DNA from 4 places in the Pseudomonas sp. SB113 genome. Region 4 is predicted to be linked to each of the others. Evidence: predicted binding sites of a transcription regulator. Region 4 holds the regulator's gene; each other region holds the start of a gene.

What was found. Region 4 encodes FliA, which starts transcription of late flagellar genes. Its sites were predicted from a motif close to CTAAAGTTTNNNNNNNNNNNGCCGNTAA; they were not measured.
Region 1: AB1462_RS17935 (methyl-accepting chemotaxis protein) is a predicted target of FliA. The motif match lies at 1,854-1,881, and genes of this name have one in related genera.
Region 2: AB1462_RS13570 (methyl-accepting chemotaxis protein) is a predicted target of FliA. The motif match lies at 2,250-2,277, and genes of this name have one in related genera.
Region 3: AB1462_RS24935 (methyl-accepting chemotaxis protein) is a predicted target of FliA. The motif match lies at 4,279-4,306, and genes of this name have one in related genera.

What each region holds. Positions count from the first base shown of each region.
Region 1 covers NZ_JBFMHW010000013.1:24,573-30,607, forward strand. Annotated here, with positions in the region: gene AB1462_RS17925 (U32 family peptidase) at 1-1,258, opposite strand, end outside; gene AB1462_RS17930 (RidA family protein) at 1,329-1,709, opposite strand; gene AB1462_RS17935 (methyl-accepting chemotaxis protein) at 1,923-3,278, shown strand; gene AB1462_RS17940 (OprD family porin) at 3,328-4,650, opposite strand; gene AB1462_RS17945 (oxaloacetate decarboxylase) at 5,028-5,897, opposite strand.
Region 2 covers NZ_JBFMHW010000008.1:243,364-249,398, forward strand. Annotated here, with positions in the region: gene AB1462_RS13555 (glycoside hydrolase family 104 protein) at 92-601, shown strand; gene AB1462_RS13560 (DUF6527 family protein) at 598-906, shown strand; gene AB1462_RS13565 (lysis system i-spanin subunit Rz) at 909-1,415, shown strand; gene AB1462_RS13570 (methyl-accepting chemotaxis protein) at 2,343-3,998, shown strand; gene AB1462_RS13575 (DNA adenine methylase) at 4,350-5,144, shown strand; gene AB1462_RS13580 (hypothetical protein) at 5,319-5,636, shown strand; gene AB1462_RS13585 (hypothetical protein) at 5,795-6,035, opposite strand, start outside.
Region 3 covers NZ_JBFMHW010000023.1:61,249-67,283, forward strand. Annotated here, with positions in the region: gene cgtA (Obg family GTPase CgtA) at 1-387, opposite strand, end outside; gene rpmA (50S ribosomal protein L27) at 582-839, opposite strand; gene rplU (50S ribosomal protein L21) at 874-1,188, opposite strand; gene AB1462_RS24915 (polyprenyl synthetase family protein) at 1,566-2,534, shown strand; gene AB1462_RS24920 (zinc ribbon domain-containing protein YjdM) at 2,682-3,023, shown strand; gene AB1462_RS24925 (hypothetical protein) at 3,183-3,440, shown strand; gene AB1462_RS24930 (FKBP-type peptidyl-prolyl cis-trans isomerase) at 3,501-4,118, opposite strand; gene AB1462_RS24935 (methyl-accepting chemotaxis protein) at 4,380-6,035, shown strand, end outside.
Region 4 covers NZ_JBFMHW010000007.1:162,926-168,960, reverse strand. Annotated here, with positions in the region: gene AB1462_RS11845 (chemotaxis protein CheA) at 1-538, opposite strand, end outside; gene AB1462_RS11840 (protein phosphatase CheZ) at 550-1,338, opposite strand; gene AB1462_RS11835 (chemotaxis response regulator CheY) at 1,357-1,731, opposite strand; gene fliA (RNA polymerase sigma factor FliA) at 1,903-2,643, opposite strand; gene fleN (flagellar synthesis regulator FleN) at 2,640-3,473, opposite strand; gene flhF (flagellar biosynthesis protein FlhF) at 3,579-4,895, opposite strand; gene flhA (flagellar biosynthesis protein FlhA) at 4,908-6,035, opposite strand, start outside.

The DNA.
Region 1 (6,035 bases), on a different contig from region 4:
CGATACGGCGTTCGGCCGAGGTCTTGAGCAACGCCTGCTGCCAGTTGTGGTCCAGGTTGCGGTTCAGCGGGTGGTTCGGGCGCAACTGATGCAGGCCGGCCGGCATTTCATTCGGCTCGACGCGGTAGCGGTAGCGCTTCTCGCCATCCTCCTCGAATTCGCCCTTGGGCTCGGCGATGTTGGCGCGGAAACCCACCACTTCGCGCTTGACCAGCACATTGAGGCCGTCGCCGTTGGACAACGGCTCATGGGTGACCACCTGCAGGTCACGCTTGCCGGCCTTTTCCACCACCCCCACCGGCAAACCGGTGAACGTCGGGGTGTCGAAGGCGCCGATGTCGATCTTGCGGTCGCTGACAAAGTAGTCGGTGCTGCCACGGTGGAAAGTTTTTTCCGGGTCGGGCAGGAAGAAATGCGCGGTACGGCCGCTGGATGCGCGGGCCAGGTCCGGACGGTCTTCGAGAATCTCGTCGAGACGCTGGCGATAATAGGCCGTGATGTTCTTCACATAGCCCATGTCCTTGTAACGGCCTTCGATCTTGAACGAACGCACGCCGGCTTCGACCAGCGCGCGCAGGTTGGCGCTCTGGTTGTTGTCTTTCATCGACAGCAGGTGCTTTTCAAAGGCCACGACGCGGCCTTGGTCGTCTTTCAAGGTGTACGGCAGGCGGCAGGCCTGGGAGCAGTCGCCACGGTTGGCGCTACGGCCATTTTGCGCGTGGGAGATATTGCATTGCCCGGAGAACGCCACGCACAGGGCGCCGTGGATAAAGAACTCGATGGCGGCATCGGTCTCGCCGGCGATGGCGCTGATTTCCTGCAGGTTCAGCTCGCGGGCCAGGACCAGCTGCGAGAACCCGGCCTGGTCGAGGAACTTGGCACGGCCCAGGGTGCGAATATCGGTCTGGGTACTGGCGTGCAGCTCGATGGGCGGAATATCCAGCTCCATCACGCCCAGGTCCTGCACGATCAACGCATCGACACCGGCGTCATAGAGCTGATGGATCAGCTTGCGCGCGGGTTCCAGTTCGTTGTCATGCAGGATGGTGTTGAGGGTGGTGAAGACGCGGGCGTGGTAACGACGGGCGAATTCCACCAGTTGAGCGATATCGCTCACTTCGTTGCACGCGTTATGGCGCGCGCCGAAGCTGGGGCCGCCGATGTAGATGGCGTCGGCGCCATGCAGGATGGCCTCGCGCGCGATGGCGACATCGCGGGCAGGGCTGAGCAATTCCAGGTGATGCTTGGGCAAGGACATAGTTTTTTTAGTCAGGCTTGTCACGGTTGAGGCGGGCATTGTAGCCGTGAATTGCCTGACCGGCATCAACTCAGGCCTTGGCGGCCATCGCCGTGACTTCCACGCGCATGCCGTCTACCGCCAGTGCCGCCACGCCAACCGCCGCGCGCACGGGCCAGGGCTTGGCGAAGAAGCGTTTGTAGACCTCATTGAAGGCGGCGCGGTCGGCCATGTCGGTCAGATAAATGGTCAGGTGCATGACCCGGTCCATGGCGCTGCCGGCCTTTTCCAGCGCCACTTTCAGCGCTTGCAGCGTGCATTCGCTTTGCAGGGTGATGTCGCCCAGTTCCAGGCTGCCGTCGGCGCGGGTCGGGATCTGGGTGGAGACCAGGATGCCGTTGAAACCGACGACATCTGAGGAAATCGAGTCTGCATCCGGATCGGGGGTGTAGGACAGGTCTTGGTTGGTCATCAGTGCGCCTCTTGTCGGTTGTAACAGGAAGGCGCCATGGTCCTTGAAAATAGCAACAGGGGCAAATGAGAGGGCCTCCGATACACCGGGAACTTCCATTTCCCGTACAACATCTTGACGTCAAAAAATAAACAACTAATCCACGTAAAGTCCCGTATTCCGCGGCCGATAGCGAGTTTAGAGATAGATTTTCCGCACGGCTGAGGGTACGTCATGTTCAACACAACACTCAAAACAGAACTGGCGGCCAGGACGGCCGAAGTCACCGAGTACAAAGGACTGATCAGCGCCCTGGAACGCTCCATGGCAGTGGTCGAATTCGACCTCAACGGCAAGGTGCTGCGTGCCAACGACAACTTCCTGAAAACCCTGGGTTACAGCCGTGACCAGTTGGCGGGCAAATCCCACCGTGAGTTTTGCTTGCCGGCGCTGACCAACAGCCCGGCCTACAGTCAGTTCTGGGGGGAGCTTAAGGCCGGTAAGTTCGTCTCGGGCACCTTCAAACGCGTGGACGCCCACGGCAAGACCATCTGGCTGGAGGCAAGCTACAACCCGGTGCTGGATGAGCGTGGTCAAGTCCTGAAAGTGGTCAAGTACGCCTTGGATGTCACCGCCAAAGTCGAGCAAGAGGCTGCCACCCGCAGCAAACTGGCCGCAGTAGACCGGGCAATGGCGGTGATCGAGTTCGACTTGAGCGGTCAGGTACTGGACGCCAACGAGAACTTTCTGCACGTCATGGGTTATACGCTGGCCGAAATCAAAGGCAAACATCACCGCCTGTTTTGCGAGCCCAGCCTGATCAACAGCAGCGAGTACACCGACTTCTGGCGGCGCCTGAATAACGGTGAATTCTTCACCGGGCAATTCAAACGTATTGGCAAGCATGGCCGCGTCGCGTGGCTGGAGGCCAGTTACAACCCGGTCTACGACGGCGACGGCACGCTGATCAAGATCGTCAAGTTTGCCAGCGACATCACTGAGCGCGTGGAGAAGTTCGAGGAAGATTCACGCGGCGCCTCTCGGGCCTACCATATCTCGTCCGAAACCGAGCGGTTTGCCGAACATGGCACCCAGGTGATTCATGAAACTGCAGCTGAAATGCGCCGGATTGCCGAGAACATCGGCGCATCGGCGCGTCTGGTCGGGCAATTGGGAGAGCGCTCCGAGCAAATTACCGCCATCGTCAATACCATTCGAGGCATCGCCGACCAGACCAACCTGTTGGCCCTCAACGCGGCCATCGAGGCTGCCCGTGCGGGCGACCAAGGGCGTGGTTTTGCCGTGGTAGCCGATGAGGTCAGGCAGTTGGCGGGACGTACCAGCCGCTCTACCGCGGAAATCGCCGAGATGATTGGCATGATCCTGTCGGAAACCCGCGACGCGGTGGCCAGCATGAGCTCCACCCAGGAGGGCGCGCAACGCGGCGTGAACCTGGCCGACCAGGCGGGTTCGGTGATCCTGCAGATTCGCACCAGCACCAGTGACGCGGTGCAGGCCGTGAGTATGTTTGCGTCGAAACTGGACGAGTCGGAAGTCATCCCCAAAACCGCCGTCGGCTGGGTTGGCTGATCGCGTTTTAGTCGTGGAGAGGGAGCCGCTCCCTCTCCACACGGCCTCCTTACAGCAAGGTGAACGGGTAGTCGACGATCACCCGCAGCTCATTCAAGTCGCCATCGCGCTGGTCAGCATTGGACGACACGATGGCATCACGCACGCGCAATGACAGGTTTTTCGCCGGGCCGCTCTGGATCACGTATTTGGCCTCCACGTCCGTCTCGTGGTGGGCGCCGTCGGCACCGTAATCGCCGGCATAAGCGCTGTTGACCGGCGTGTGGGTGCCGTCGATGTCCGAACCGTTGATGTAACGGGTCATGAAACTCAACCCCGGTACGCCATAGCTGGCCATGTTCAAGTCATAACGAATCCCCCACGACTGCTCGCCCGGGCCGTTGAAGTCGCCCCACTGCACCGAGTTGGCCAGGAACACCGAATCGCCGCCTTCACCTGCGCCGTTGTTGCCCGTGCCGATGTAGTCAAAGGGCGTATCGCCGTGGACCTTCTGGAACGACAGCGTCAGCGTGTGCGCCTGCAAGAACGAATAGGCCGCCGCCACCGAGTAGGTGGTGTTGTTGATCGCACCAGCCTTGGCGCTGCCGGTGTCGAGGGTGCGGTACAGGTTGCCGTCCAGGGCCAGCGATTGCTCATGGGGCAGGGCGATGACGTAGTTCAGGTTGGTGTAGTACTGGCGCCAGATGTCTTCCAGTTCGCCGGCATACAGCGTCGCGCTCAGTGACGGGGTAAAGGTGTATTTGCCGCCGATAAAGCTCGCACTGTTGGCCGCCACATTGGCGTAGGTGGCATAGATGTCATGGTCATGGTTGCTGGTCATGCCACTGTTGGTGCTGGTGAAGTGGCCGGCTTCCAGGTCCAGGCCCGCGATTTCACTGCTGGTGAGATCAAAACCGGTGGCGGTCTGCGGCAGCAGTCGGGTGCCGCCGGTAGCGAAGACCGGCGCGGTGGGCTGCATGTCACCGAACTTCAACTGGGTCTTGGATAGTTTGATTTTCACCGCCGCGCCCACGGAGCCATAGGCATTCTCGGGATCGCCATGGCGATCGGTGGGCAGGTTGCCGGTGCCGGCGTCCTGGTGCGTGGCGTCCAGCTTCAGCCCGCCGTAAGCATAGGCATCCACGCCGAAACCGAAGGTGCCCTGGGTGAAGCCAGAGGCATAGTTGAGCATCGCCCCTTGCGTCCAGTCGCGGTTGTCGGCCTTGCCGCTCTCGCGATTGCGGTCCATGTAGTAGTTACGCAACAAGCCGGTAACGCTGCTGCCGCCGATAAAGCCCTTGGAGTCGGCCTGGTCCGTGACGGACTCGGCAAACGCCACGGGGCTGATACTGGCGCACACCGCCAACGCCAACAGGCTCCACTGTTTAATCATGTTATTAACTTCCCCGGAATAATGAACGCGCACAGAAACGCCGCACTGTTTGATAGGCGTACACGCTTGTATGGGCAGAGTTTTAAAGTGAGGCGTTACGGTTTTTTATTGTCTTCGACGGGTTTGTCGAGGTTGATTCCAGTCAGAGTTTGCGCGGCCTGCAGCCCTGCTGGGGATGAAACTCGATTAATAAAGCTTCACGATTTTTAATCGCGCAGGGGAGTAGCGTGGGGCCTGTCTTAGCCGCTCTGCTTCGACACCATCCTTTGGTTGCCGCCGCAGATAGTGCGGCGGATTTTTTCGTGGGCGGTGTTTCAGTCGGCGGCGTAGTTGAACGTATTTAGGGGAGGGGAGGACGGGGTTCACCGCTGATGACGCTACTCTTTTACATCCATGAACTCTTTAGCCCACGCCACGTAACTCTCTGGCAACGTGTAGGTGTGGGTCAGCTCGGTAGCACTGAGGTTCGATGTGCTGTGGGTCAACTGGCGCTGGGCACGCAGGCTGTCGTAGGTGGCCTTGATCGCCGCAAAATACGCGCCATGGCCGGCCACCACCACGCGCACGCCCAGGCTGGCCAGGCGTTGAGCGTCATGGAGCTTGGGGTTGCCGTAGGTGACCAGCATCAGCGGCACCGTGAGGTGTTCGGCGATTTTTTCCAGGTGCTCGAAATCACTGACGCCGACCATGCAAATCCCATCGGCACCGGCCTTCTGATAGGCCAGGGTGCGCTCGATAACCGCTTCAGTCGGCAACACACCGGCGTTGGTGCGGGCGATGATCGACAGTTCAGGATCGACTCGAGCCTCCAAGGCGGCGCGGACCTTGCCGATACCTTCCTCGATGGAAATCAGGTCGGTGGACTTACGCCCGAATTGCGCCGGCAGCAGCGTGTCTTCAATCGTGAGCGCGGCCACACCGGCGCGCTCCAGTTCTTCGACGGTACGCATCACGTTCAGGGCGTTGCCGTAGCCGTGGTCGGCGTCGGCAATGAACGGCAACTGGGCGACGCGGCCAATGCGGGTGGCCTGCTCAACGAACTCACTCAGCGTGATCAACGCAAAGTCGGGCGCTGCCAGTACCTGCAACGAGGCCACGGAGCCGCCCAGGATACCGACTTCGAAGCCCAGGTCGGCGGCGATACGTGCCGACATAGGGTCGAACACCGACGCGGTTTCAACGCAGGTTGGCGTTGCAAACAGCTCACGAAAATTGCGACGAAGCGCTGAGTGGGACTTTTTTGGCATGATCTTTCCTGGTTGGGGCCATTGTCGACTGACGATCAATGCCTATTCATAGTCGCAGCAGATTAACACGCCGCAAAACAGAGGATTATGACGTTTGAGCATGAGGTATGCGCGTAACACATACCCTGGGCCACGCTA
Region 2 (6,035 bases), on a different contig from region 4:
AGTGCAGCGCCGTATAAAACGAATTCAACAGAGTTTCTTTCACCTCTAATCCCCGCCGTTGTGCGGGTTTTTTTCGTCTGGAGAAAAGGCTATGGCACGACTCTCGACCACTCAAGCGGGCAGCCGCAATGCGTTGGCCCTCCTCGACATGCTGGCTTGGTCCGAGGGGACCAGCACATCGCCGGCCACAGCCCTGGATGGCTACGACGTCATCGTGACGGGCATCGACAGGAAGCCTGAGATCTTCACGGATTTCAGTGATCACCCCTTCGCAAAGGGGCGCCCGTCGAAGGTCATTAACAGCAAGGTTCTCACCTCGAATGCCTCGGGCCGTTACCAGCAGATGCTCAAGGACTGGCCGTATTACCGAACGTTGTTGGCCTTGCCTGACTTCAGCCCTATCAGCCAGGACCTGCTGGCTCTGCAGCACATCCGCGAGTGCCGCGCACTACCGGACGTGCATGCCGGCCGGGTCGAATCCGCGATCGCAAAGTGCCGGAATATTTGGGCAAGCCTGCCTGGTGCAGGGTATGGCCAGCGTGAACACCGGCTTGCCGATCTGATCCAGCAGTACCGCCTGGCGGGTGGAGCACTGTCATGACGGCATTACGGAAAGTGTCCCAGTGCCTGGCCCAAGTCGAGGAGGATCGTCTGTATTTTGAGTGTCCAGGCTGCGGCATAGCTCATGGGATTTCGCATGGCGCAGGGGTTGGTCCACGCTGGGGGTGGAATGGGAGCTTGGACGCGCCAACGTTCACGCCGAGCATCCTGGTCCGATACACCTGGTCTGACGGCCCTCGGGTTTGCCATTCCTTCGTGACCGGTGGGCGCATTCAGTTTCTTGAGGACTGCATTCACCATCTGGCGGGGCAGACCGTCGACCTACCCGATTGGGAGGATGAGTAATGCTGACCACACCACAGAAATTGGCGGTCTTATTGATTGCTATGGCTATTGCGTTCGGCGGGGCCTGGCAGATGCAAGCGTGGCGTTACACGGGAAAGCTCGCGAGCCAGGCCGCGCTGCTGGCTGACGATCTAAACAACCTTACCCAGGCCGCGCTCCGCCAGCAGCAGACCGAACAGGACAAGCGCCTGGCCACAGAGCAACAACTCGCCGTCTCCGATCAACAGCACACCCGAGAACTGTCCGATGCCAAACGTAATCAGGCTCTGTTGCGTGACCGCCTTGCTACTGCTGATGTGCGGCTGTCAGTCCTTCTCGACGCCAAAGACCCAGCCAGTGGCTGCAACGTGCCTGCCACCCCCGGCGCCGGCGGCGTGGTTCATGCAGCCGGTCGAGCCCAACTTGACCCTGCGCATGCTCAACGAATTATCGGCATCACCGATGCCGGCGACCAAGGACTGATCGCTTTAAAAGCGTGCCAGGCATATATAAATGCCGTAATGCGATAACCTATACGTATGCTGCGAGTACGATAGTAATAGTTCTACGTAGAAATAGAGTTTGCGTGCTGTGTAAATGAAGGGCGCTGTTTGGTCAACGTAAAATCAGTTCAAGCTCCGGCTACTGTTTCTCTGCACGCGAAATCTTTCCATCACCCACCTCATCTGAATAGCTTAATAATTTAACTTCCATGTCATGATAGTTTAACGCCATCGTCATAATTTCGTTCGCACCTGTCTCATCCCCCTGTGTAAGAAGGGTTTCCGCTATTCTTAGAAGGTCGATGCTGGCCCATTTTAGAAGAGCGGCCGCTTCTCTGAGGTCTCGGCTAAGCTGCTGACATGGTTTAGGGAGCGACATAGGCTATGTGCTCATCAGACCTCTTAACTCAGCTACTGCAAGCTTTAACTTCTCTGCTTGGGACAAAACAGCCTCTCCCAGGCTGTCAAGTCCGTTATCTTTTAACACTGTACCCTCACGTGTCAAGCCTTCAGCCGCCTGTTCGAGTTTTCTTGCATATAGCTCAACCTGAAAGTTAGCCGAATGCCCCATAAACGTTCTCCAACTTAGGTGATTTGGACCAATACAGTCCTATGCGAATACATAATCTAATACGCTATTTAGTACGCCGCAACAACCTCTGCCTTTTGCCAATAATTGTAAGTTTTTTGTAAATAGTTAACCTTTGCGCTGTTTTGGTGCGCACGCTCAAGTCTGGTGCGCTATGCTTTTTTATGCGGGTGATCAACATTTTTTTGGCGCCATAAAAAGTGCAAAAAGATTTTGCCAGCCCGTCATGTATTTTCTTATTTTTCTTATTTGCAGATTTGGTTGTTTTTAGGCTAAAGATAGCTCGTCGTCCGTCGACATAAGAGGTGACACGCCTTTAGCGTGAAACGCTCCGTTATCTAATGATGCTTCGTTAGGAGAAGGTCATGACCAGCAGCAACCAAATGGCTCGTTCCGGGTTGACCGTTAAGTGGCGGTTGATGCTCTCCACTTTCATCATCATTGCCGCTTTCTTTGGATTGTCGGCTTATCTGATTTATCAGATAAAAGTAGCGACTGATAATACCGGTGCGTTGTTTAATCAGGACTTTGCTAATATGGAGAAAGTCGATGGTATTGATGGTCTGCTCACTAGGGCAGATATCAATATTCTACGGATGATTGCAATAGGTGACCCCATACAGATTCCTGAATGGAAAAAACAGAACGAAAGTTCATTTTTTCAGATTGATGATTTAGTTTCTTCTCTGGCAGGACGAGCATCCGGCGCACCTTCAAATAATGATGCTGAAAAACTTAAAAGTGATTATGAAAAGATGCGTGACGGCATGCGCCATCAAACTGCTGTTATTGAGTCGGGCGATATTGCTGGTGCTGCGAAGGTTAACCGAGAGGAAGTGAAGCCTTTTGCGGAGCGGGTTTTCCAGACGCTTCACTCGATGCGCGAGCTGGGAAAAAATCAAGCAGGTCAGAGGTATAAGGAGCAATTAGCGAGTGCTGATTTCACGCGCGGGATGGCCTTAGTTACGACGCTTTTAATAGTGGTGCTTAGCGTTATTATTACTCTATTGACCACGCGTAGTATTATTGGATCAATCGGCGGTGAGCCTAGCATGGTTGCTGATTTTACTCGTAATATCGCCGAAGGTGATCTCACCAAATCGATCACGGTTTCGAAAGGCGATGAAACCAGCGTCGTATTTGCGGTAGGTGTAATGCAGCAACAGCTAAGACAAACACTACAGCAAATCTTTAATTCGTCGAAACAACTCTCTGACGCTGCCGAAAAATTGACGACTGTTACTGAAGTTAGTGCTAGTAGCATGAAACGTCAAAATGATGAATTGGATATGGCTGCAACAGCGGTGAATGAGATGACCAGCGCCGTCGAAGAGGTTGCGCGTAACGCTGAACATACCGCTCGTTCCTCGGGAAGCGCTACCGGCGCAGCAGAAGAGGGTATGGCACTAGTTAGGCAAACCTCTATAGCAGTCGACAATGTGGGGAATGACATCGGCAAGACATCGAATTTGCTAGGGGATTTGGCGGAGCAGTCTCGTGATATAGGCAAGGTTCTAGATGTCATTCGGGGCCTTGCAGAACAAACAAATTTACTGGCATTAAACGCTGCGATCGAAGCGGCGCGAGCGGGGGAGGCAGGTCGAGGCTTCGCAGTGGTAGCCGATGAAGTCCGTGCGCTCGCCCATCGCACACAACAGTCAACTACTGAGATAGAGCGTTTGGTAACTAATGTTCAGAATGGTACAGAGCTTGCTGTAGGTTCTATGATCAGTAACACTGAGCTTGTGACAAAAACACTTAGCATTGCAGAAGGCGCCAACGAAGCGCTGGGTAGAATTAATTCAGCTGTAAGTGAAATCAATGATCTAAACCTTGTGATTGCCAGTGCATCGCAAGAGCAGGCGCATGTTGCGCGAGAGGTCGATCGCAATCTGGTAAATATCCGTGATCTGTCCGCTCAGTCAACTCAAGGCGCTGCTCACACGATGGGGGCGAGTCAAGAGTTGTCGCGCTTGGCTACAGATCTTAGTGCAATTGTTAGTCGTTTTCGACTGAGCTAACAAGTCAGGCTGATTTGGGAGTTACCTGTTAAAGACTTTTCTTGGGCTAATGGGTGACCTCTACATTTGTGGAGGCTCGCCCAAGAGCTACCTGTCCCAGCAGAACTGGATATCAGCATCTATCAGATTGCAGTTTTACCACTAGCCCAGTTCCGCCAGTCTGAGGGCATATCAGGTTCTCAAAGAAGTATTTACAACGAAGTAAAGGAGCGGCCGGGCAAGATGCGTCAACATCTAACCCGGTCACTTTCCCCGCAGACCATACCTGCAAGTCCAGCCAAGGCTCCTGCTTCGTGCACAAAGCGATATGAGCCTAGCACTGTTTATCCATACAGCAAAGGTCTTGCTTTTATGTCCTCCCCCATTATCCCTTGGATGGGCGGCAAACGCCGTCTGGCCGACCGCCTTATCCCTCTCTTCCCACCCCACGAATGCTACGTTGAAGTCTTTGCCGGCGGCGCCGCGCTCTACTTCATGCGTCCTCAGGCCGCCCCAGTTGAAGTCCTCAACGACATCAACGGCGACCTGGTGACGCTGTACCGCGTCGTGCAGAACCATCTGGAAGAATTCGTGCGCCAGTTCAAGTGGGCGCTCAGCTCGCGACAGGTATTCGAGTGGCAGAAGATGACCCGCCCTGAAACCCTCACAGACATTCAACGCGCCGCTCGTTTTTTCTACCTGCAGCACCATGCCTTTGCCGGCAAGGTGACAGGACAGACGTTTGGTACCGCAACCACTGGCCCGGCCATCAACCTGCTGCGGATCGAGGAGAACCTCTCGGCAGCATGGCAGCGGTTGTCCGGCACTTACGTCGAAAACCTCCCCTGGCTTGACTGCGCCGAGCGTTATGATCGCGCGCATACGTTCCACTACATGGATCCGCCTTACTGGCAGACCGCCGGCTATGGCGTGGATTTCCCCTTTGATAACTATGAGCTGATGGCTCAATTCATGAGGCGCAGCCAGGGCAAAGTGATGGTCAGCATCAATGACCACCCTGACATCCGGCACGTGTTTAAGGGGTTTCACTTTGAGACAGTGGACATCAGGTACAGCACGGCGAATCAGCGGCAGGGGAAAGCCGATGTCAGCGGAGAACTCGTGATCATGAATTGGGAGCCCGCCGCGCTGGGTGGGCTGTTCTAGGCAGAAGTCACCGTCGACAAGATAAATCGCTTCTGCCTACAAGAAAGAAGTCTCAGCACCGAAGCGAATGAGCGCGATTATGGTTGGACTTTGACGATTTATAACAGAATGTTGTCATGGCTTTTTTGCGACTGAAGATGATATCGAGAAGCTACTAAGCTAAGTGGCTTTTTTATGAAAACTCTACTGACTATAGGTTCTGCTCTGGTCGTCTCAGTGCCGCCTCTTGTTTTTGCGCAGAAATATCCAGTCAAAACACTTCAGGCCAATACGACTATTTGCTTTGATCGCAGCGATTGGGAAGAAATGGTTGCTGCATCTGTTGATCAGGATGCTGCTGCTGCGGCATCTCGACTTGTCTCTTCTGAAGCATGTCGTGTGGTATCTAAGTCAACTTGGGTGTTGTGCCTCGATAAGGCTGGAAATTCGGGATCATTGATCCAAATGCCTAGTGGCAAAGGGGCCCTCACATCGAATTCTTTCCTCAAGTAACCGCTCAGGAAACAGGCAAAAATCATACGCCAGTTAATTTCCTATATGCAAAATCAACTATAAGCCTGAGTGTAGAGAAGCCCTATGGCCCTAGTAAATCAGGATTGTGGGGCTTTTTTTGTTAGTGTTCCAACCCAAATAGGGCTGCACTTAGCAGTTTATTCCTTATCGATACGGTCCCATTCGTTCGCGGACTGTTCGTGCTCGTTGATGCAGTTCTCGCAAAGAAGGCTTCCGTAGTAGCCCTCTTGTTCCAGGGCTGTTGCGAGCTCTTTACCGTCAAGCACTATCTGGCACTCATTATGGTATCCGCCTGGGTCCGTCACTCCTTCGCATGTCCTCTGGAGATGGGGCGCAATGACTGCCTTTTGAGGGGCACTCAACTGGTCGAAACCCTGG
Region 3 (6,035 bases), on a different contig from region 4:
TCGGGTGTTACCCAGACCGTGCCAGCCGCCCTGCACAACCATCAGCTTCTGGCCGGCCTTGGTCAGGTCGCCAATCACTTCCTGGGTGGCGGAGTCGATGATCGTGGTGCCGACCGGCACACGCAGTACCAGGTCTTCGCCTTTTTTACCGGTGCAGTCGGTGCTGCCGCCGTTGGAGCCACGCTCGGCATCGAAGTGCCGGGTGTAACGGTAGTCGACCAGGGTGTTGAGGTTTTCGTCGGCCATCATGTAGATGGAACCGCCGTCACCGCCATCACCGCCGTTAGGGCCACCGTTTTCGATGAATTTTTCGCGACGGAAACTCATGCAACCGTTACCGCCGTCGCCTGCTTTTACTCGGATGGAAACTTCATCAACGAACTTCATAACAAAACGCCTCTCGCCGCATGGACGAGCTTAAGAAACCAAGACATAAGACTCTTGCAAAAATGAGCGCAGGGACCTCAATCAACAGCCGCAAATCCAGCTGCTTGAGCCCATTACAAACAGCTTTGCAAGAGACTCACTCCACAAACGAAAAAGCCCCGTCGCAAGACAGGGCTTTTCCAGCGATCGCGCAATTAAGCGGCGACAACGCTCACGTAACGGCGGTTGAACGCGCCTTTTACTTCAAACTTGATCACGCCTTCGATTTTCGCGAAGAGGGTGTGATCTTTACCCATGCCAACACCGTAACCGGCGTGGAATTGGGTGCCGCGCTGACGCACGATGATGTTGCCCGGAATGATTTTCTGGCCGCCATACATCTTAACGCCAAGGCGTTTGGCTTCTGAATCGCGACCGTTACGGGTACTACCACCAGCTTTTTTGTGTGCCATGAGTCAATTCTCCTAGTGAGGAATTAGGCTGAAATTAAGCCTGAATACCGGTGATTTTGATCTCGGTGTACCACTGGCGGTGGCCCATACGCTTCATGTGGTGCTTACGACGACGGAACTTGATGATGCGGACTTTATCGTGACGACCTTGGGAGATCACTTCAGCCACAACGGTAGCGCCAGCAACAACTGGAGCGCCGATGTTCACGTCATCGCCATTGGCGACCAACAGAACGCGATCAAAGGTAACGGATTCGCCGGTAGCGATTTCCAGTTTTTCGATCTTCAGGTATTCACCTGGGGCGACCTTGTATTGCTTGCCACCAGTAACAATTACTGCGTACGACATGGTATTTCTCCGATAATCCTGCTCACCCAGCGCTTTATAAGAAGAGGTATTGGCTGGCATGGCTGCATGGGATGGACGTCCCGAATGCAATTGCGTAAGGCAGGTGCTGCCCAGGAAGTTCAGGGTGCGCGATTGTACGCAAGGTAAATGGGTGTTGCAAGAGGCCGCCAGTCGCCGTGAAAGCGTAGCGAGCGAAGGGAAGACAAGGAAAAAACAGGCGAGGAAGCGGAGTTTACTGGTTGTAAATGAGCATTCCGAGCCTGTTTTTGACGCAGGATTACCGAGCGCAGTAGCTTTCACGGTGACTGGCCGCGCCTTGACACTACGGGGTCAGGGTCCTAGCATGCCGCGCAACCCTTCTGGAGCGACTGTCGCTGATGCAACCCCAAGCTTTCTACCGCGCGGTCGCGGACGATTTTAGCGCCGTCGACGGCATCATCAAGCAGCAGCTGACGTCTAAAGTGCCGCTGGTCTCCAAAATTGGCGACTACATTACGTCGGCGGGCGGTAAACGCCTGCGTCCTTTATTAGTGTTGCTGTGTGGCAAGGCCCTGGGCCGCGAAGGCGATGACCTGCGCCTGCTGGCCGCCACCATCGAATTCCTGCACACCGCGACCCTGCTGCATGACGATGTGGTCGACATGTCCGGCATGCGCCGTGGCCGCGAGACCGCCAATGCGATGTGGGGCAATGCCCCGAGCGTGCTGGTGGGTGACTTCCTGTACTCGCGCTCGTTCGAAATGATGGTCGAGCTGGGCTCGATGCCGGTGATGAAGATTCTTTCCCAGGCCACGCGCATCATTGCTGAAGGCGAAGTGTTGCAGCTGTCCAAGGTCCGCGACGCCAGCACCACCGAAGAAACCTATATGGAAGTGATTCGCGGCAAGACCGCGATGCTCTTCGAAGCCTCCACACACAGTGCCGCCGCGCTCTGTGGCGCGACCGCCGAACAGGCCGAAGCCCTGCGTACCTTCGGTGACCATCTGGGCGTAGCGTTCCAACTGGTGGACGACCTGCTCGACTACCGTGGCGATGCCGAAACCCTGGGCAAGAACGTTGGTGACGACCTGGCTGAAGGCAAACCGACCTTGCCGCTGATCTACACCATGCGCGAAGGCACGCCGGAACAGGCGGCGCTGGTGCGCAAGGCGATCCAGAAAGGCGGGATCGAAGACCTGGAAAGCATCCGTGAGGCTGTGGAAGCCTCTGGCTCCCTGGACTACACCGCACAACTGGCTCGTGACTACGTCGCGCGTGCGATCAAGTGCCTGGAAGCCCTTCCAGCCAGCGAATACCGGGATGCCCTGGTTGAGCTGAGCGAGTTTGCGGTCGCACGTACGCACTAAAATACTTGCAGTCGCGGACTAATGTGGGAAGGGACAATCCCCCTCCCACATTTAGTTTGTATTACCCATCCAAGACCGCGCCCTGCCTTGGTCCAATTCCCTATATAATGTGCGACTTTTAGCCATCCTGACCGTTAAGGAGCTTTAGTGAGCACGTTGCCACCCTGCCCAAAATGCAATTCCGAATACACCTACGAAGACGGCGCCCAGCTGATCTGCCCGGAATGCGCCCATGAGTGGTCCGCCAACGGCGAGGCCGAAGTGGCCGGCGATGAAACCGTGAAGAAAGACTCTGTGGGCAACGTCCTGCAGGACGGCGACACCATCACCGTGATCAAAGACCTCAAGGTCAAGGGCACGTCCCTGGTCGTGAAGGTCGGCACCAAGGTCAAGAACATCCGCCTGTGCGACGGCGACCACGATATCGATTGCAAGATCGACGGTATCGGCCCGATGAAACTCAAGTCCGAGTTCGTGCGCAAAGTCTGAACCTGCTGCATCCATCCCGCGCCCGCGCGGGATGGCGTTTTGCCCTGCCCGTTGACCCCTCTCAATATCCACACAGAAAAACCAGGAAACTGCCAATAGGCACTTGCTATTCTACGAATAAGAATTATTCTCATTGAACCCCATCAAGGAGATGTAACCATGACTTATTTGATAGATGCCTGGCTCGACCGCCCACATCCTTACCTGCGCATCCTCCATCGGGAAACCGGCGAAGTCTGTGCTGTGCTGGAAGAAGAAGCGCTGAATGAATTGCAGGATCAGGGCGACCTGGACGTCAACGGCCTGAGTTCGAGTGAACCTGGAGTACTGAAGGAAGTGGTGCGCAATCTGTTTCTATTCTGCTATGCCCGAGCGCTGCGCCCGGCGACGGAGCTCAATGGCAAATTCCATCCATGAGCACCCCGGCAAAACACTGTGGGAACGAACGGACGCGTTCCCACAGGTAACCAGCAGGTCTTACAGAACGTCGAGCAGTTCGACGTCGAATACCAGAACGCTGTGCGGCGGAATGCTGCCAACGCCTTGAGCGCCGTAAGCCAATTCGCTCGGCACGTACAGGCGCCATTTGCTGCCGGCATTCATCAGTTGCAGGGCTTCGGTCCAGCCGGCAATCACGCCGCCGACCGGGAATTCTGCCGGCTGGCCACGCTCGTAGGAACTGTCGAACACAGTGCCGTCGATCAGGGTGCCGTGGTAGTGGGTGCGCACCTGGTCTTCACGGGTCGGCTTGGCGCCGTCACCGGCGGTCAGCACTTCAAATTGCAGGCCGGAAGCCAGGGTGGTGATGCCATCACGCTTGGCGTTTTCAGCCAGGAAAGCCAGGCCAGCGCCTGCGGCCGCTTCAGCCTTGGCAGCCGCTTCGGCTTGCATGATTTCGCGGATGACCTTGAAGCTGGCAGCCATTTGCTCTTGGTCAACACGGCTTGGTTTGCCGGCGAATGCGTCGGTCAAGCCAGCCAGGATCGCGTCCAGGCTCACACCCGGCGGTGGGTTGTCGCGCAGTTGGTCGCCCAACTGACGGCCGATACCGTAGCTGACGCGGGTTTCGTCGGTGGACAGATTAACTTCGGACATGAAGAGGCTCCGCTGTAGGGCAGCACTGGAAACAGTGTTTGGCGCGCCGCCCTGAACTAAAAGGGCCAGCAGACTAGCACACAAGACCTGCTCATGATGAGCCCTCCACGGTAGCGCGGCACCGGGATCGCGACCCTTCGTCGCACGCGCAATAAAAGCACTTCAGATTCCCCTCTCGTCGCCGATACAGCGCTACACACTTTGGCTGGCTCCAATAACAACACCGTCCAGCAGACAGATATCACCTTTGCGGAGCTTTAGATGAACAGCTGGTTCGGTAACATCAGCGTCAACCTCAAACTGGGCCTGGGCTTCGGCCTGGTACTGGTCCTCACCTCGATCCTGGCCCTCACCGGCTGGACCAGCCTGGGCGGCCTGATCGACCGCAGCAACTGGATGAGCGACATCACCCAGCTCAACGCATCACTGACCAAACTGCGCATCGTGCGTCTGCAATACATGTTGGCCAACGGCGATGAAGCCGTGGCGCAGAACGTGCAGACCAGCCTGGATGCCTTCACTGCCCAGCAACAGAAACTCCTGGATAGCTTCAAGAGCCCGGAAAACGTCAAGCTGCTCAACGAGCAGAAAGCCATCATCACGGCTTATCAGCAATCCCTGAACAAAATGCGTGAGGCTTACCGTAACGGTAATGCCTCTCGCCAGGTGATGGGCGACAAGGCCGACATCGCCAACGCCCAAATCGACGCACTGGAAACCAGCGTGAAGCAAATGCCTGACAGCTCGGAGCACCTTGCCCAGTTCCAGGCCGTGGCCGACGCCAAGATGCAGTTCCAGTTGGCCCGCTACGAAGTGCGCGGCTACACCGGCAACGTCAACCCGGATACCGAAGCCCGCGCTGCCGCACAAATCGAAAAAGCTATCAGCGGCTTGAAAGGCCTCAGCGCCGCCTTCGGCGCCAGCCAGCAAAGCGCCCTGAGCTCGTTGGAAACCGCCCTTGGCGCCTATCGCAGCGCCGTACAGAACTACAAGGCCGCCAACGCCAACATCGTGGCTGCCCGTGCCGAAATGACCACCCAAGGTACCGACATTGTCACAATCAGTGACAAGCTGTACGACATCCAGCTGGACCGTCGCGACGCCGAAAGCGCCCAGGCCCGTAGCCTGCAGTTGATCAGCACGTTGCTGGCACTGCTGGTCGGTATCGTCGCGGCACTGGTGATCACCCGCCAGATCACGCGTCCACTGCAGGAAACCCTGGCCGTGGTTGAACGCATCGCTTCCGGCGACCTGAGCCACAACATCCAGGTCACCCGTCGCGATGAGCTGGGCGTACTACAACAAGGTATTCAGCGCATGGGCACGACCCTGCGTGAATTGATCAGCGGTATTCGCGACGGCGTGACCCAGATCGCCAGCGCCGCCGAAGAGTTGTCGGCCGTCACCGAGCAGACCAGCGCCGGTGTGAACAGCCAGAAGATCGAGACCGATCAGGTCGCCACGGCGATGCACGAAATGACCGCCACCGTGCAGGAAGTCGCCCGCAACGCCGAGCAAGCCTCCCTGGCCGCCGCCGATGCCGATGGCCAAGCCCGTGCAGGCGACAAAGTGGTAGCCGAGGCCATCGCCCAGATCGAACGCCTGGCCGCCGAAGTGGCGCGTTCCACCGACGCCATGGCGCACCTGCAACAAGAGAGCAACAAGATCGGCAGCGTGATGGACGTGATCAAGGCTGTGGCCGAGCAAACCAACTTGCTGGCCCTCAACGCGGCGATTGAAGCGGCGCGTGCCGGTGAAGCCGGTCGTGGGTTTGCCGTGGTCGCCGACGAAGTGCGTGGCCTGGCCCAGCGCACGCAGAAATCCACCGAGGAAATCGAAGGCCTGGTCGCCGGTTTGCAGAATGGTACCCAGCAAGTTGCCAACGTGATGAACAACAGCCGCAGCCTCACCGACAGC
Region 4 (6,035 bases):
CCGGGGCAACGGCTGCCGGCGCTTCGGCCTCGGCCTTGACGGCGCTGAGGGAGCTGAGCAGTTGCTCGAACTCGCTGTCCGTCACATCCGCTTCAGGCTCCGCCACCGGTTCCGGTGCGGCTTCGACCACCGGCGCTGCCGAGGTGTCGGCCGGCTCTGCGTAGCGCGCCAGGGCGGCCAGCAGTTCCGGAGTGGCTGCGGTGATCGGGGCACGCTCGCGAACTTCGCTGAACATGCCGTTGACCGCATCCAGTGCTTCGAGAATCACGTCCATCAACTCCGAATCAACGTGACGCTCACCCTTGCGCAGGATGTCGAACACGTTCTCGGCGATGTGGCAGCACTCCACCAGCTCATGGAGCTGGAGGAAGCCGGCGCCCCCTTTTACAGTATGAAAACCGCGAAAAATTGCATTGAGCAGGTTCGCATCATCCGGGCGGCTTTCCAGCTCGACCAGTTGTTCGGACAGTTGCTCTAAAATTTCGCCGGCCTCTACAAGGAAATCCTGAAGGATCTCTTCATCGGCGCCGAAGCTCATGTGGGTGCTCCTTAGAAGCCTAAACTGGATAACAGGTCATCTACGTCATCCTGACCTGACACAACGTCTTCACGTTTATCGGCATGAATCTGCGGACCTTCACCCTTGGCGAGATGTTTTTGTGGATCTTTTTCAGAGAGGATCGCTTCGCGGTCATGTTCGATGCCGGCAAAACGGTCGACCTGGCCGGCCATGAGTACCAATTTGAGCAGGTTGCTTTCCACTTCGGTGACCAACTGGGTCACACGCTTGATCACCTGACCGGTCAGGTCCTGGTAATCCTGGGCGAGCAGAATGTCATTGAGGTTGCTGGAAACCGTGCGGTTTTCCTGCTCGCTGCGTGACAAAAACCCTTCAACCCGACGGGCCAGCTCACGAAACTCTTCTGCACCGACTTCACGGCGCATGAAGCGGCCCCAGTCAACGCTCAGGGCCTGGGCTTCCGTGGCCATGCCGTTAACCAGAGGCGTGGCGTTTTCCACCAGGTCCATGGTGCGGTTGGCCGCCGCCTCGGTCAGCCTGACCACATAGGACAGGCGTTCGGTGGCGTCGGTGATCTGCGAAATCTCTTCGGCCTGGGGCATGTGCGGGTCAATCTGGAAATTGACGATCGCACTGTGCAGCTCGCGTGTGAGCTTGCCCACTTCCTGGTACAGGCCGCGGTCACGGGTCTGGTTAAGCTCATGGATTAACTGCACAGCGTCGCCGAAATGGCCTTTTTCAAGGCTGTCGACCAACTGGTGAGCATGCTTTTTCAGGGTCGACTCAAAGTCGCCCTGTGACGTTTCTTTATGCTCCATAGCTCCCCCGCGATGGCATTAGCCGTGGATGCGTTCGAAGATCTTTTCGATCTTCTCTTTCAAGGCCTGTGCAGTGAATGGTTTGACTACGTAACCGTTGACCCCGGCCTGGGCGGCTTCGATGATCTGTTCACGCTTGGCTTCGGCGGTCACCATCAACACGGGGAGGCTGCGCAATTTTTCGTCGGCACGCACGTGGCGCAACAAGTCGATACCGGTCATGCCCGGCATGTTCCAGTCCGTTACCAGAAAGTCGATGCTCCCGCTGTTGAGGATCGGAATCGCCGTAAGGCCGTCATCCGCCTCGACCGTGTTTGTGAACCCAAGGTCACGCAACAGGTTTTTTATGATCCGCCGCATCGTTGAGAAGTCATCAACGATGAGGATTTTCATGTTCTTGTCCAATTCGACCTCCAAGCAGTCTTAAACGCGCCCAGCACCTGGACGCGCCATTTCAATCAACAGGCATTACACAAAAAGGACTGCCGGGGGCACCACGGCCCGAGCCCGCGAAGGCCTATCACCTTCGCGGTATCGCGTTGCAATGCTCCCCCACACTGCCTGTCAGCGCGCTCGCCACTCTCCCAAACGCCCCCGCAAGCGGGCGGCGCACTGGCTGTGCAACTGGCTGACACGCGATTCGCTGACCCCCAGGACCTCACCGATTTCCTTGAGGTTCAGCTCTTCGTCGTAGTACAGCGCCAACACCAACCGCTCGCGCTCCGGCAAGTTGGCAATGGCGTCCGCCAACGCCCCCTGGAAACGCTCATCTTCCAGGTCACGCGACGGCTCCATATGAGCGCTCGCGCCGTCCTCATGCAGCCCTTCGTGTTCGCCGTCCTGCAACAGGTCGTCGAAACTGAACAGGCGGCTGCCCAAGGTATCGTTCAAAATCCCGTAATAATCGTCGAGACTCAATTGGAGTTCGGCCGCAACTTCGTGATCTTTAGCGTCGCGACCGGTTTTTGCTTCAATTGCACGAATTGCGTCACTGACCATGCGGGTATTTCGGTGCACCGAACGCGGCGCCCAGTCACCCTTGCGCACCTCGTCGAGCATCGCGCCACGGATGCGGATCCCCGCATAAGTCTCGAAGCTCGCGCCCTTGCTCGCGTCGTACTTGGTCGACACTTCGAGCAGGCCGATCATGCCCGCCTGGATCAGGTCTTCGACCTGGACGCTGGCGGGCAGGCGTGCCAACAGGTGATAGGCAATGCGCTTGACCAGCGGCGCATAGCGCTCGATCAATTCGCCCTGGCTGTCACGGGCAGATTTCTTGTACACGTTATAGCCGTTCGCTGTCATAGCACCGGTCCCGCACTCGTCTGATGCACCAATCGCTCGACGAAAAACTCCAGATGCCCCCGAGGGTTGGCGGGCAACGGCCAGGTATCGACCTTCTGGGCAATAGCCTTGAACGCCAATGCGCATTTGGAACGAGGGAACGCTTCGTAGACTGCACGCTGCTTTTGCACAGCCTTGCGCACACACTCGTCGTAAGGAACCGCACCGACGTATTGTAAGGCGACATCGAGAAAGCGATCCGTGACCTTGGTCAACTTGGCGAACAGGTTGCGACCTTCCTGCGGGCTCTGGGCCATGTTGGCCAAGACGCGGAAGCGGTTCATGCCGTAGTCACGGTTAAGCAGTTTGATCAGGGCGTAGGCGTCGGTGATCGAGGTGGGTTCATCGCAGACCACCAGCAAGACTTCCTGCGCCGCGCGCACGAAGCTGACCACGGACTCGCCGATCCCGGCGGCGGTGTCGATCACCAGCACGTCGAGGTTGTCGCCGATGTCACTGAATGCCTGGATCAGGCCGGCATGCTGCGCCGGGCTCAGGTGCACCATGCTCTGGGTGCCGGAGGCGGCCGGCACGATGCGGATCCCGCCAGGGCCCTGGAGCAGCACGTCGCGCAGCTCACAGCGCCCCTCGATCACATCGGCAAGCGTGTGTTTGGGCGTCAGCCCCAGCAGAACGTCGACGTTCGCCAGCCCCAGGTCAGCATCCAGCAGCATGACGCGACGGCCAAGCTCTGCCAGGGCCAGGGACAAATTCACTGACACGTTAGTTTTCCCGACGCCACCTTTGCCGCCGGTCACCGCGATCACCTGTACGGGATGCATGCTGCCCATTTTATTTCTTTACCTTGTCTTGCTTAGACGCAGGCTACATGGCTTGGCCGCGTGAATCGCTTGCAGACCATCGATGTAGGTACATTTCACGGTGTTCATCACGCCTCAACCCACCCGTTTTGCCGGGTTGTGATAGAGGTCGGCGAACATGTCGGCCATCGCTTCCTCGCTAGGCTCTTCTTGCATTTGCACGCTGACGGCGCGGCTGACCAACTGATGACGGCGCGGCAGATGCAAATCATCCGGGATCCGCGGCCCGTCGGTCAGGTAGGCAACCGGTAGTTCATGGCTGATAGCCAGGCTCAACACTTCGCCCAGGCTGGCGGTTTCATCCAGTTTAGTCAGGATGCAACCGGCCAAACCGCAACGCTTGTAGCTGTGGTACGCAGCGGTAAGAACCTGTTTCTGGCTGGTGGTTGCAAGCACCAGGTAATTTTTCGACTTGATGCCACGCCCGGCCAGGCTTTCCAGCTGCATGCGCAATGCCGGATCGCTGGCTTGCAGGCCAGCGGTGTCGATCAGCACTACGCGTTTGCGCAGCAACGGGTCGAGCGCGTTGGCCAGGGATTGGCCCGGGTCGACGTGGGTGACCGGCACATTGAGGATACGGCCCAAGGTCTTGAGCTGTTCCTGGGCGCCGATGCGGTAGCTGTCCATGCTCACCAGCGCGATGTTATTCGCGCCGTACTTGAGCACATAGCGCGCCGCCAGCTTGGCGAGGGTGGTGGTCTTGCCCATGCCGGCAGGGCCGACCATGGCGATCACACCGCCCTCTTCCAGGGGTTCGATTTCCGGGGTGGCGATCATCCGCGCCAGGTGGGCCAGCAACATGCGCCAGGCCTGGCGAGGCTCTTCGATTTCGGTGGTCAGGGCCAGCAGGTCACGGGACAGCGGGCCGGACAGGCCAATGCGTTGCAGGCGGCGCCAGAGGTTGGCCTGGTGCGGTTTGCTGCCTTGCAGCTGGGTCCAGGCCAGCGAGCCCAGCTGCACTTCCAGCAGCTCGCGCAGGCCGTTGAGTTCAAAACGCATCGAGTCGAATACACGCTGATCGACTGCGGCGGCCGGGGCTGGCGCGGCAGGACGCGGCGGTTCGATGAACGTTGGCTCAACCAGCGGTTCGGCGGCGGTCAGCGGCAGGCCGGCGAACAATTGGCGGTTGGTGGTGGCATCGCTGTCGCCACGCATGCTCAGTTCGGCCTGGGCCGAGACGATGCGCGAAGCGGTCTTGCGCAGTTCGTCTTCGAGTTCCATGTTCGGCACACGCGGCGCCAATGCCGAGGGGGTGTAATCCAGGGCAGCCGTCAGCTCGACACCGCCGGCAATACGACGGTTACCGATAATCGCAGCATCGGCACCCAGCTCATCGCGGACCAGTTTCATGGCCTGACGCATATCGGCGGCGAAAAAACGCTTAACTTGCATAACCCACTACCCTCAGCCGTTGGGCCCTACTGTCGCGACGATAGTCACTTGCTTGTTGTCAGGAATTTCCTGATAAGCCAAAACGTGCAAATTCGGTACTGCCAGACGTCCAAACCGCGACAACATCGCCCGGACCGGGCCTGCCACCAGCAGAATCACCGGTTGGCCCTGCATTTCCTGGCGCTGTGCGGCGTCGATCAACGAACGCTGCAGTTTCTCAGCCATGCTTGGCTCCAGCAGAACGCCCTCTTCCTGGCCTTGTCCTGCCTTCTGAATACTATTGAGCAATATCTGTTCCAACCTTGGTTCCAAGGTGATCACAGGCAGCTCGGAGTCAAGCCCTACAATGCTTTGCACGATTGCGCGGGACAATCCGACACGCACCGCCGCCACCAGCGCGGCAGTATCTTGACTCTTGGCGGCATTGTTGGCGATGGCCTCGGCAATGCTGCGAATGTCGCGTACGGGCACCTGTTCGGCCAGCAGCGCCTGCAGCACCTTGAGCAGTTGCGACAACGACAGCACGCCCGGCACCAGCTCTTCTGCCAGTTTTGGCGAAGCCTTGCCCAGCAAGCCCATCAATTGCTGGACTTCTTCGTGGCCGATCAGCTCGTGGGAGTGCTTGTACAGAATCTGATTGAGGTGAGTGGCAACCACGGTACTGGCGTCCACCACGGTGTAGCCCAGGGACTGCGCCTGGCTGCGCTGGCTGATTTCGATCCACACCGCGTCCAGGCCAAAAGCCGGATCTTTGGCGGTAATGCCGTTGAGGCTGCCGAATACCTGGCCGGGGTTGATTGCCAGCTCGCGGTCCGGGTAGATCTCGGCTTCGGCCAGGATCACGCCCATCAGGGTCAGGCGGTAGGCACTGGGTGCCAGGTCGAGGTTGTCGCGGATATGCACGGTGGGCATCAGGAAGCCCAGGTCCTGGGACAGCTTCTTGCGCACGCCCTTGATCCGCGCGAGCAACTGGCCACCCTGGTTGCGGTCGACCAGCGGAATCAAGCGGTAGCCGACTTCCAGGCCAATCATGTCGATTGGCGTCACGTCGTCCCAGCCCAACTCCTTGGTTTCCTGGGCGCGGGCCGGCGATGGCAACAGTTCCTGCTGGCGCGCAACTTCTTGCAGGGCTTGGACCTT